4 regions of the Arthrobacter sp. 05T423 genome follow, and region 2 is predicted to be linked to each of the others. Evidence: riboswitches for the same ligand, from Rfam matches in the RefSeq annotation. Region 2 holds a riboswitch; each other region holds the start of a gene.

Evidence for each region. Region 2 has a riboswitch for thiamine pyrophosphate ahead of thiO (glycine oxidase ThiO). Riboswitches for the same ligand answer to the same signal wherever they lie in the genome.
Region 1: another riboswitch for thiamine pyrophosphate. It lies ahead of thiD (bifunctional hydroxymethylpyrimidine kinase/phosphomethylpyrimidine kinase); the one in region 2 lies ahead of thiO (glycine oxidase ThiO).
Region 3: another riboswitch for thiamine pyrophosphate. It lies ahead of AC1DFE_RS15455 (ECF transporter S component); the one in region 2 lies ahead of thiO (glycine oxidase ThiO).
Region 4: another riboswitch for thiamine pyrophosphate. It lies ahead of thiC (phosphomethylpyrimidine synthase ThiC); the one in region 2 lies ahead of thiO (glycine oxidase ThiO).

What each region holds. Positions count from the first base shown of each region.
Region 1 is NZ_JBFTLC010000013.1:52,959-55,153, forward strand. Features, by position in the region: gene thiD (bifunctional hydroxymethylpyrimidine kinase/phosphomethylpyrimidine kinase) at 1-1,001, opposite strand, end outside; TPP riboswitch at 984-1,080, opposite strand; gene AC1DFE_RS11760 (Rne/Rng family ribonuclease) at 1,272-2,195, opposite strand, start outside.
Region 2 is NZ_JBFTLC010000001.1:203,397-205,591, forward strand. Features, by position in the region: gene AC1DFE_RS01020 (ferritin-like fold-containing protein) at 1-264, shown strand, start outside; gene thiE (thiamine phosphate synthase) at 298-999, opposite strand; TPP riboswitch at 1,027-1,147, shown strand; gene thiO (glycine oxidase ThiO) at 1,140-2,195, shown strand, end outside.
Region 3 is NZ_JBFTLC010000021.1:43,023-45,217, reverse strand. Features, by position in the region: gene AC1DFE_RS15460 (ABC transporter ATP-binding protein) at 1-688, opposite strand, end outside; gene AC1DFE_RS15455 (ECF transporter S component) at 688-1,308, opposite strand; TPP riboswitch at 1,381-1,524, opposite strand; gene AC1DFE_RS15450 (heme-degrading domain-containing protein) at 1,644-2,195, shown strand.
Region 4 is NZ_JBFTLC010000001.1:553,350-555,544, forward strand. Features, by position in the region: gene thiC (phosphomethylpyrimidine synthase ThiC) at 1-1,236, opposite strand, end outside; TPP riboswitch at 1,232-1,339, opposite strand; gene AC1DFE_RS02580 (amidohydrolase family protein) at 1,449-2,195, shown strand, end outside.

The sequences.
Region 1 (2,195 bases), on a different contig from region 2:
GTGCCCTCGGCAAGGCCACGGATGAAGCCCAGGCCATAAATTGCGTCCAGGTCCGCAACAGTCTCGGCACGCAGCAGTTCGGCGAACCCGCCCTTCCGTTCAGGCTGGGCCAGGTGGTGGAAATGGTTGATCGGTCCGTTGCCGGCGCCGACATCCAGATGCCCGGACGTGCGGAGGGCCTCGGCCAGCCAGGGCTTGACCGCCCGCAGCGATGCTTCCCAGTCGCCCAGCCGTGCCTGCGCCGTGGCCATGGCCGAGGAGAGCGAGCATCCGGTACCGTGGCTGTTCCGTGTGGGGACCCGCTCCCCCGCAACCTCCACCACTTCCGCCGACAGCAGCCCGGCGGTGTTGACGAGGGCGTCCGGGCACGTTGAGCCGTCCAGGTGCCCGCCTTTGACGAGCACCGTGGCACCTGTCTGGGCCGCGAGGCGCCGGCCCTGGTCAAGGGCGGCTGACCAGTCGGCAGCATCCGGCTCCCCGAGCAGCATGGCCAGTTCGGGAAGATTGGGGGTGATCAGGTCCGCCAGAGGCAGCAGCTGCCGCAGCGCAGCCTCCGCAGACTCCCGGAGGAGGCGGTCACCGCTGGTGGCCACCATCACCGGATCGAGGACGACGACGCCGGGCCGCACCTTTTCGAGCCAGCTGCGGACGGCAGCGATCACCTGTTCATCGCCCAGCATGCCGATTTTCACGGCGTCCACGCGGATGTCGTCGCTGACAGCGTCCAGTTGCGCGGACAGGAAGGAGGCCGGCGGAACGTGCACGCCGCGAACGCCGGTGGTGTTTTGCGCCGTGAGGGCCGTAATGGCGGCCATCCCGTAGCCGCCGTGGGCTGCGATGCTCTTCAGGTCGGCCTGGACGCCTGCGCCGCCGGACGGATCCGAGCCTGCGATGGCCAGGACGCGCGGAACGGCGCGGGCCGTCGGGGCAGCCGGCGGCGCCGTTTCCGGCTGGAAAGCGGCGGGTGCGGGCAGGAGTGATGCTGATGACAAGGAAGACATCCCTTCGCCGGTGCTAACCGGACAGGTTCAACGGGTTTGGATCTCAGCCGGCCCTTGCGCGGCACCCCGTGTCAGTCCCCCAGCCTAGCGGTTCGTTGGGCGGGGGGCGCCGAAATGGACATTTACGACAGGTTGCAGGCCGCCGCCTTTGTCCCCTGCCACGGCCCGTTGCAAATGTTCCGGAACCGGAAAGGTCCGGCACCGCTTGCGCGGTGCCGGACCTTTTCCACCGGTGTATTCAGAGCTCAGTCAGCTCAGTGTCCAGTCAGCTCAGAGTTCAGAGGCGGGTACCCCGACCCCCAGGATGATCGGCTCACTGGCATGCAGAGCCGGCTGGGTTCCCTGCGCGTTTCCCGCCTCAGGTGCCTTGGCCTCGTGTGAGTGCCCTTCGGCGGCAGCCGGAGCAACCTCGTGGTGTTCCACGGATGTCTCGTTGGCTGCACCCTGGGCGCGGCTGGCACTGCGGTTGCGGCGGGGACGGCGGCCGCGGGACGGCACCGTGGAGCTTTCCGGCGGCTGCCGTACAGCGGGCCTGGTTTCCGGTTCCTGGGCATGCGCCGCTTCGGCCGGCTCCGGAGCCGACTCGTCCTCGGCGGGTGCAACCGGGGCGCCGAGGTGTGCGAAGGCTTCCTCGAGCCGGTCCAGCGTCAGGGCAGGTGCCTCCTTGGCTGGCTCTTCACTGTGGTCAACGAACGGAAGAATCACCTTCTCGCCGCCGAACGTGAGCACTGCGCCGGGACGTCCGGAGACGCTTTCCGTTTCCGGAGCACGGTGCACCACAGGGCTTTCCGGTGCGGCGGCCGCAGGTGCTGCCGGACGGGCTGCCTCACCCTCCGCGGCGGCACTGTGCGCTGCTTCCTCATGCAGGTGCGCCGCGTGCGCCGCTGCCGCAATATTGGCGAGGGCTGCGCGGGTCGCTTCAGCCTTGGCGTGCCGTTCCGCCTCCGACGGTTCGGGGTGGTGCGCGGCAGCAGGTGCAGCCGGAACAGTCTCCGGGACCGGCACTCCGCCCTTGCCGCGGCGGCGCTTCCGTTCCGTCCGGGCCGGCGGCTGGATCTCCGCACGGTGGATGTGGTGCTCAGCGGCCACCGTGTTGGCGCGGCGGTGCTCCACCGGCTCGTCATGGGTGACGACGCCCCGGCCGGCACATGCCTCGCACTGCTCGCCGAAGACTTCCAGGAGACCGGTGCCCAT
Region 2 (2,195 bases):
GTGCTCCGGGAGCGGCTCAGGGGAGCGCTGGCGGACGACCCCCGGCTCCCGTCCAGGCTGGCGCTCTGGGGACGCCGGCTTCTGGGCGAAGCGATCACGCAGGCCCAGCGGGTGGGCCACGAGCACGCCTTTCTTGGCGAGCTCTTCGTAGAGGCGGAGCCCGGTGCCACGGACGCCACCGCACGCGAAATGGTGCGGGGCATCACCGCTGGAGTCGCGGAAAACCATTCCCGGCGAATGGTCAAGCTGGGCCTGAGCGGGTAACGCCCAGGATAGCTTCCGCTCCGGCTTTTCCGCCTACGAGACGGTGGCCCGCGACGTGGCGTCGAGCGCGTCCAGGAGTTCCGCCGCGGCGGCCGCCGGGTCGGATGCCTCGGTGATGGCGCGAACGACGACGATCCGGCTTGCTCCGGCGGCCAGGACCTGTTCCACATTGGTGCGGTCGATCCCGCCGATCGCGAACCAGGGCAGCAGCAGGCCGCCCACCCGTTCCTCGTTCGCAGCGCGGACAGCCTCCGCTGCGTAGCTCACCAGGTCGAGCCCGACGGCGGCGCGTCCGGGCTTGGTGGGGGTGGCCCACAGCGGGCCCACGCAGAAGTAGTCCAGGCCGCTGCGCCCGTGGGCGGCGCCGATGGCGGCGTCCACCTGCTCCGTGTTGTGGGTGGACAGCCCGATCACCGTTGAATCGTGCAGCAGCTTGCGGGCGGCACGGAGCGGCAGGTCCTTCTGTCCGATGTGGAACACGGGGGCCCCGGCGATGGACGCGATATCAGCGCGGTCGTTCACCGCCCAAAGCCGCCCGTGCCTGCGGGCGGCGGCGTGAACGATCTCCAGCAACTCGAGTTCCTCGGCCGCCTCGATGCCTTTGTCCCGCAGTTGAATGATGTCCACGCCGCCGGCGAAGGCTGCGTCCACGAAGTCTGCGAAGTCCCCGCGGTTCTTGCGGGCGTCGGTGCAGAGGTACAGGCGGGCAGCGGTGTGGGCAGAGTGCTCGGTCATGGCAACCACCTTAGTTCCTCTAAACTGGGCAGGTACCGCGGGAGCCCGTTACTGCTGTCATAAAAGGCGCAGGGCTGAGAGGGCGTCAGAGCCGACCGCTTGACCTGATCCGGTTAGTACCGGCGTAGGGAAGGATTTCCATGAACCCTCAAATCAGCGGCGCCCTTGAGGCCGATGTGGCCGTGATCGGCGGCGGCGTGGTGGGCCACGGCATCGCGTGGGAGGCAAGGCGCTCCGGCCGTTCGGTGGTGCTCATCGACGAGGCCCCCGGGTCCGGAGCCAGCTGGGCGGCGGCCGGCATGCTGGCCCCGGTCAGCGAACTGCATTACCAGGAGGAAGGGCTTCTGGAACTGATGCTGGACTCCTCCGCCCGATGGCCTGAATTTGCCGCCACGCTCACCGCCGGTGTGGACGCCGGATACCTCACGACGCCGACCCTAGCGGTGGGCGCGGATCCCGCCGACCGCCGCGCGTTGATGGACCTGCGGGAGGTGCAGCGGGCATACGGCCTCGGGGTCGAGCCGCTGACCATCCGCGAGGCCCGCCTCCGCGAGCCGCTGCTCAGCCCCGGAATCTCCTGCGCATTGGACATCCCGGCGGACCACCAGGTAGACCCGCGCAGGCTGGTCCGCGCGCTTGCTGCGGAGCTGGCCGGCCACGGCGAGGAAACCGGCGCAGCGGACGGATATGCGGTCCGCGAGCACGCTGCCGGCCTGCTTTGGGACGGCGGGCGGGTCCGCGGGGTCCGGCTGGCCGGCGGCGGGACCGTCAGGGCGGCTGAAACGGTGGTGGCCAACGGCCTGGCTGCCGCTCAGCTGCAGGATTTGCCGGAAGGACTGCAGCTGCCGCTGCGCCCGGTGTACGGAGACATCCTCAGGCTCCGGGTCCCCGCCCACCTGCAGCCCCTGCTCACCGCGACAGTCCGCGGCATGGTGCGGGGCGTGCCGGTTTATGTGGTGCCCCGCCGGGACGGCACGGTGGTGATCGGGGCCACCCAGCGTGAGGACGGCGTACCGGGGACCAGCGTCGGCGGTGTCTACCAGCTGCTCCGCGACGCGCAGGTTCTGCTTCCGGCGGTGGCCGAGCTCGAGCTCCTCGAAGCCACCGCGCGGGCACGGCCGGGCACACCGGACAACGCGCCCCTGCTGGGCCGGGTTCCGGCCGGAGCGCAAGGTGCCGGCAGGGACGTGGCGGGC
Region 3 (2,195 bases), on a different contig from region 2:
CCACCAGGGTGGCACCGGTCTTGTCGAGGCAGCGGCCCACGGCATCCCGGACCTCCAGGACACCGGCCGGGTCGAGGTTGGCGGTGGGCTCGTCCAGCAGGATGAGTCCTGGCCGCATCGCCAGGATGCCGGCGAGCGCCAGCCGCTGCTTCTGCCCGCCGGACAGGGCCGACGTCGGGTGGTTCAGCGGAAGGTGGGACAGGCCGACGTCGTCCAGCGCCTCGTGCACCCGGCGCCAGATCTCATCCCGGGGCACCGAGAGGTTCTCGGCGCCGAAGGCGACGTCGTCGCCCAGGCGGGAGAGCACCACCTGGGTTTCCGGGTCCTGCTGCATGAGCCCCGCGCGGCCCCGCCGGGCACGCGGGGACGCACCGTCGATGAGCAGCTCGCCGGCCTCGTCCGCGTCGTCAGGATCCGGCGTCGCGGTGTTAAGGGTCCCGGCGTCGAGGGTCCGGGCGCCGTCAGCGGAACTGCCGGCCGCGTCACTGTCCCCCAGCACCCCGGCCAGGGCGTGCAGCAGCGTGGACTTGCCGGCCCCGGACGGGCCCAGCAGCAGGACCCGTTCGCCGGGACGGATGTCCAGGTCCAGGGCGTGGACCGCAGGCTTGGTGCGGCCGGCGTGCCGCCAGCCCCATCCGCGGGCGTGTACAGCGGCGGGGCGGACGACGCCGTCGTGGTGTTCGGGCATTAGGAGAAGACGGGCTCCGTGGCTGCCTTGCGGGAGGCGAGGGAGCTCAGCACGCCCGTCTTGGCCAGGCCGCGGGTGGCGAGCCATGACAGGCCACCTGCGATGACCGCGCCGGAGATGGCGCAGAACACGATGTACGCCAGCTTGTCACCGGCGGTGTAGGCAATGTTCCAGCCCCACGGCGCGAAGGAGTCGTTGAGGCCGCAGAAAAGGCCGGCACCGGCACCCGCCAGCAGCGAGGCAGGGAAGTTGAACTTCCGGTACACCAGGGCGGCGAACACGAGCTCAGCGCCCAGGCCCTGGAGGATGCCGGAGATGAGCACCGTGGTGCCGTACTGCGAGCCCATGATGAGCTCGCCCGTGGCCGCCACCGCTTCGCAGAACAGGGCCGCGCCGGGCTTGCGGACGATGAGCATGCCGAGGACGGCCGGAATCATCCAGCCGCCGGCGTACAGGCCGGACAGCGGCGGATAGGCCGCGGACAGGGGTGTGGAGATGAGGTTGGCCCCCTGGTCCCAGGCCCAGAAGATCACGCCGCCGGCGACGGCAATGAGTGCCGCCACCACGATGTCCGCCACGCGCCAGTTGTAGCCGGTCTTCTTGATTGCTGCAGTTGTCATGATGATCCTCCTGAGGAACAGGAGGGGAAAGCGTTCCCCCGGCTGCCGGTGGCTGGGCCACCCGCTGCCGGGCACTCTGAGAACTCGACTCCCTTGCGCCGGTACTAGCCGGATCAGGTTCGAGGGTCTGCGGCGGTCCGCACTCTCAGCGCCCATCCGCGGTTGCGCTGGCAGTTGCCTTTGCATCCCGACGGCGGCGCTCCCCTGTCGTGGTAAATCTGCCCTTGTGGGCTGGTCCAGTTTACACCTCGGCGGGTCCGGAATCCCGGGCCCATTGTCATATTGCGGGAGTTTTCGCGCGCCGCCGGCACAGCGCTCCGGAGTACATTGGGGCCATGACGCAACAGGACTCCGGCAGCGCTGCCCTGCCCGCCTTTGACCCCGATTCGTCCGAGGAACAGCCAGCTGGAGCCCTGGAGGCCCTGATCGGCCAGATCGAGGGTGAAATTGCCGAGCTGCAGTTCCCGAAGTTCAGCAAGGACGATGCCCTCGCCCTGGGCCTCGAACTGGTGGAACGGGGCAAGGAAGAAAACCTGCCCATCGCCATCGACATCACCAAGGGTGACCAGGTCCTCTTCCACGTGGCGCTCGAGGGTGCCACGCCTGACAACGAAGGGTGGGTGCGGGCCAAGCAGCGGACTGCCGTGCGCTACGAGGAACCGTCGCTGCTGGTGGGCCTGCGGGGCAGGGCCGGCGGCGGACGGATCGAGGACAACGCCTGGTTCGACCAGTCCACCTTCGCTGCCCACGGCGGAGCCTTTCCGGTCTACGTGCGGGATGTGGGTGCAGTGGCCGTGGTCACGGTGTCCGGGCTGCCGCAGAAGGCGGACCACGACCTCGTCGTGCAGGCATTGCGGGAAATCCACCGTTCCATGCGGCTAGGCTAA
Region 4 (2,195 bases), 350 kb from region 2:
TTCGACGTTTTCGCGGACAAGGTGGAACGGGATGTGGCCCGGACCTTCGACCATGACCTGGACGTCGTATTTCCAGGCCCGCTGGGTCAGCTCAGCGAGCGTGTCCAGTTCGGCGAACTGCGCGGCGTCGTTGGCGTCCGCCGTCGCGCCCGGGCGGAGGCCGTCGCCCAGCGAGAACGCGACGTCGTACTTCGCGAAGATCTCGCAGAGCTCGTCGAAGTGGGTGTACAGGAAATTTTCCTGATGGTGCGCAAGGCACCAGCCGGCCATGATCGATCCGCCGCGGGAGACGATGCCGGTGACGCGGTTCGCCGTGAGCGGCACGTACCGCAGCAGCACGCCAGCGTGGATGGTCATGTAGTCCACACCCTGCTCGCACTGTTCAATGACGGTGTCGCGGAAGATTTCCCAGCTCAGGGCGTTCGCTTCGCCGTTCACCTTTTCCAGGGCCTGGTAGATCGGGACCGTGCCGATGGGGACGGGGGAGTTGCGGATGAGCCACTCACGGGTGGTGTGGATGTCGTCGCCCGTGGACAAGTCCATCACGGTGTCCGCGCCCCACTGGGTGGCCCACTGCAGCTTGTCCACCTCCTCGGCGATGGAGCTGGTGACGGCCGAGTTGCCGATGTTGGCGTTGATCTTCACGAGGAACGCTTTGCCGATGATCATTGGCTCGGATTCCGGGTGGTTGATGTTGCTGGGGATGATGGCCCGTCCGGCGGCGACTTCACTGCGGACCAGTTCCACATCGCAATTCTCGCGGAGGGCCACGAAGCGCATCTCAGGCGTAATGACACCCTGCCGGGCATAGTGCATCTGCGTCACGGTCCTGCCGTCCGCCGCACGGCGGGGCACCGGCCTGGCACCCTTCCATTCGGCGGAAGCCGCGCCGCGGCGCACGGCTGATTTGCCGTCGTCGAGCAGGTTCCGTTCGCGTCCGTCGTACGGCTCCGTGTCTGCCCGCGCCTCAATCCACTCCGCTCGGAACGGCGCGAGGCCCACCACCGGGTCGCTGCCCGGACCCGCCGTGCGGTAAACACGCAGCGGATCGTTATGCCCGCCGTTCGGGGAAGGCTCCAAGGCGATTTCCGTTACCGGAACCCGCAGGCCGTCCCCCTCCAGGTAAGCCAGAGAATGGGATTTCAGCGACTGCGTGACGCCGGCAGGATCACCGGCGGCTTCATTTTGGGCCGGATCAATCTGGGCAGGGATCAGCTGTGATTTCTGGGTGCTCAATTTACTGCTCACTTCCTTCGCCGGCATTACCCGGACAGGTTCAACGGTCGCAGGCTGCACCAGCCTGATCTCAGCCCCTGCAGGGGCACCCGTGTGGTCGTAAACGAAGCTACCACAGCCCGGATTGTGCCCGTCCATCTGTGAAGCACGCGTCCACTTGCCAAGCAGTGGCGAGGCGGGATCCCCGTTGCGGAGCCGATTAAGCTTGATCCATGGCGCACATCATCGAATTCAGCGGAACTGTGCTCACGTCGGCAGATGAAGAACGCCATGGGCTCTGGGCCGTCGACGGGAAACTGACGTTCAATCCTCCAGGCCAGCGGCCGGACGCCGTCCTGGATGGCTGGGTCCTGCCGGGTTTCGCTGATGCCCACTGCCACATCGGGCTGGGCCCCGGCGGCTCCGTAGACGACGAGGTGATGTATGACCAGGCCATGACAGACCGCAACGCCGGCACGCTGCTGGTGCGGGACGCGGGGGCGCCCAGCGACACGCACTGGCTGCAGCAGCGGCCCGAAGCGCCGCGGATTATCCGGGCCGGCCGGCACGTTGCACGGTCCCGCCGTTACCTTCGGAACTTCGCCGTGGAAGTTGAACCGGATGGCCTGGTGGAGGCCGTGCGCAAGCAGGCTCGGGAAGGGGACGGCTGGGTCAAGCTGGTGGGGGACTGGATCGACCGGACCGCCGGCGATCTCGCGCCGTCGTTCCCTGCCGCCGCCGTGCGGGACGCCGTCCGGGCCGCCCACGACGAGGGGGCCAGGATCACCGCGCACTGCTTTGGCGAGGACACCCTCGATGACATGCTGGACGCCGGCATCGACTGCGTCGAACATGCCACGGGGCTGCTGCCCAGGCATATTCCCCGGTTCGTGGAGCAGCAGGTGCCGATCGTTCCCACACTCATCAACATCGCCACCTTCCCTGACATTGCTGCCCAGGCCGGGCCAAAGTTTCCACGG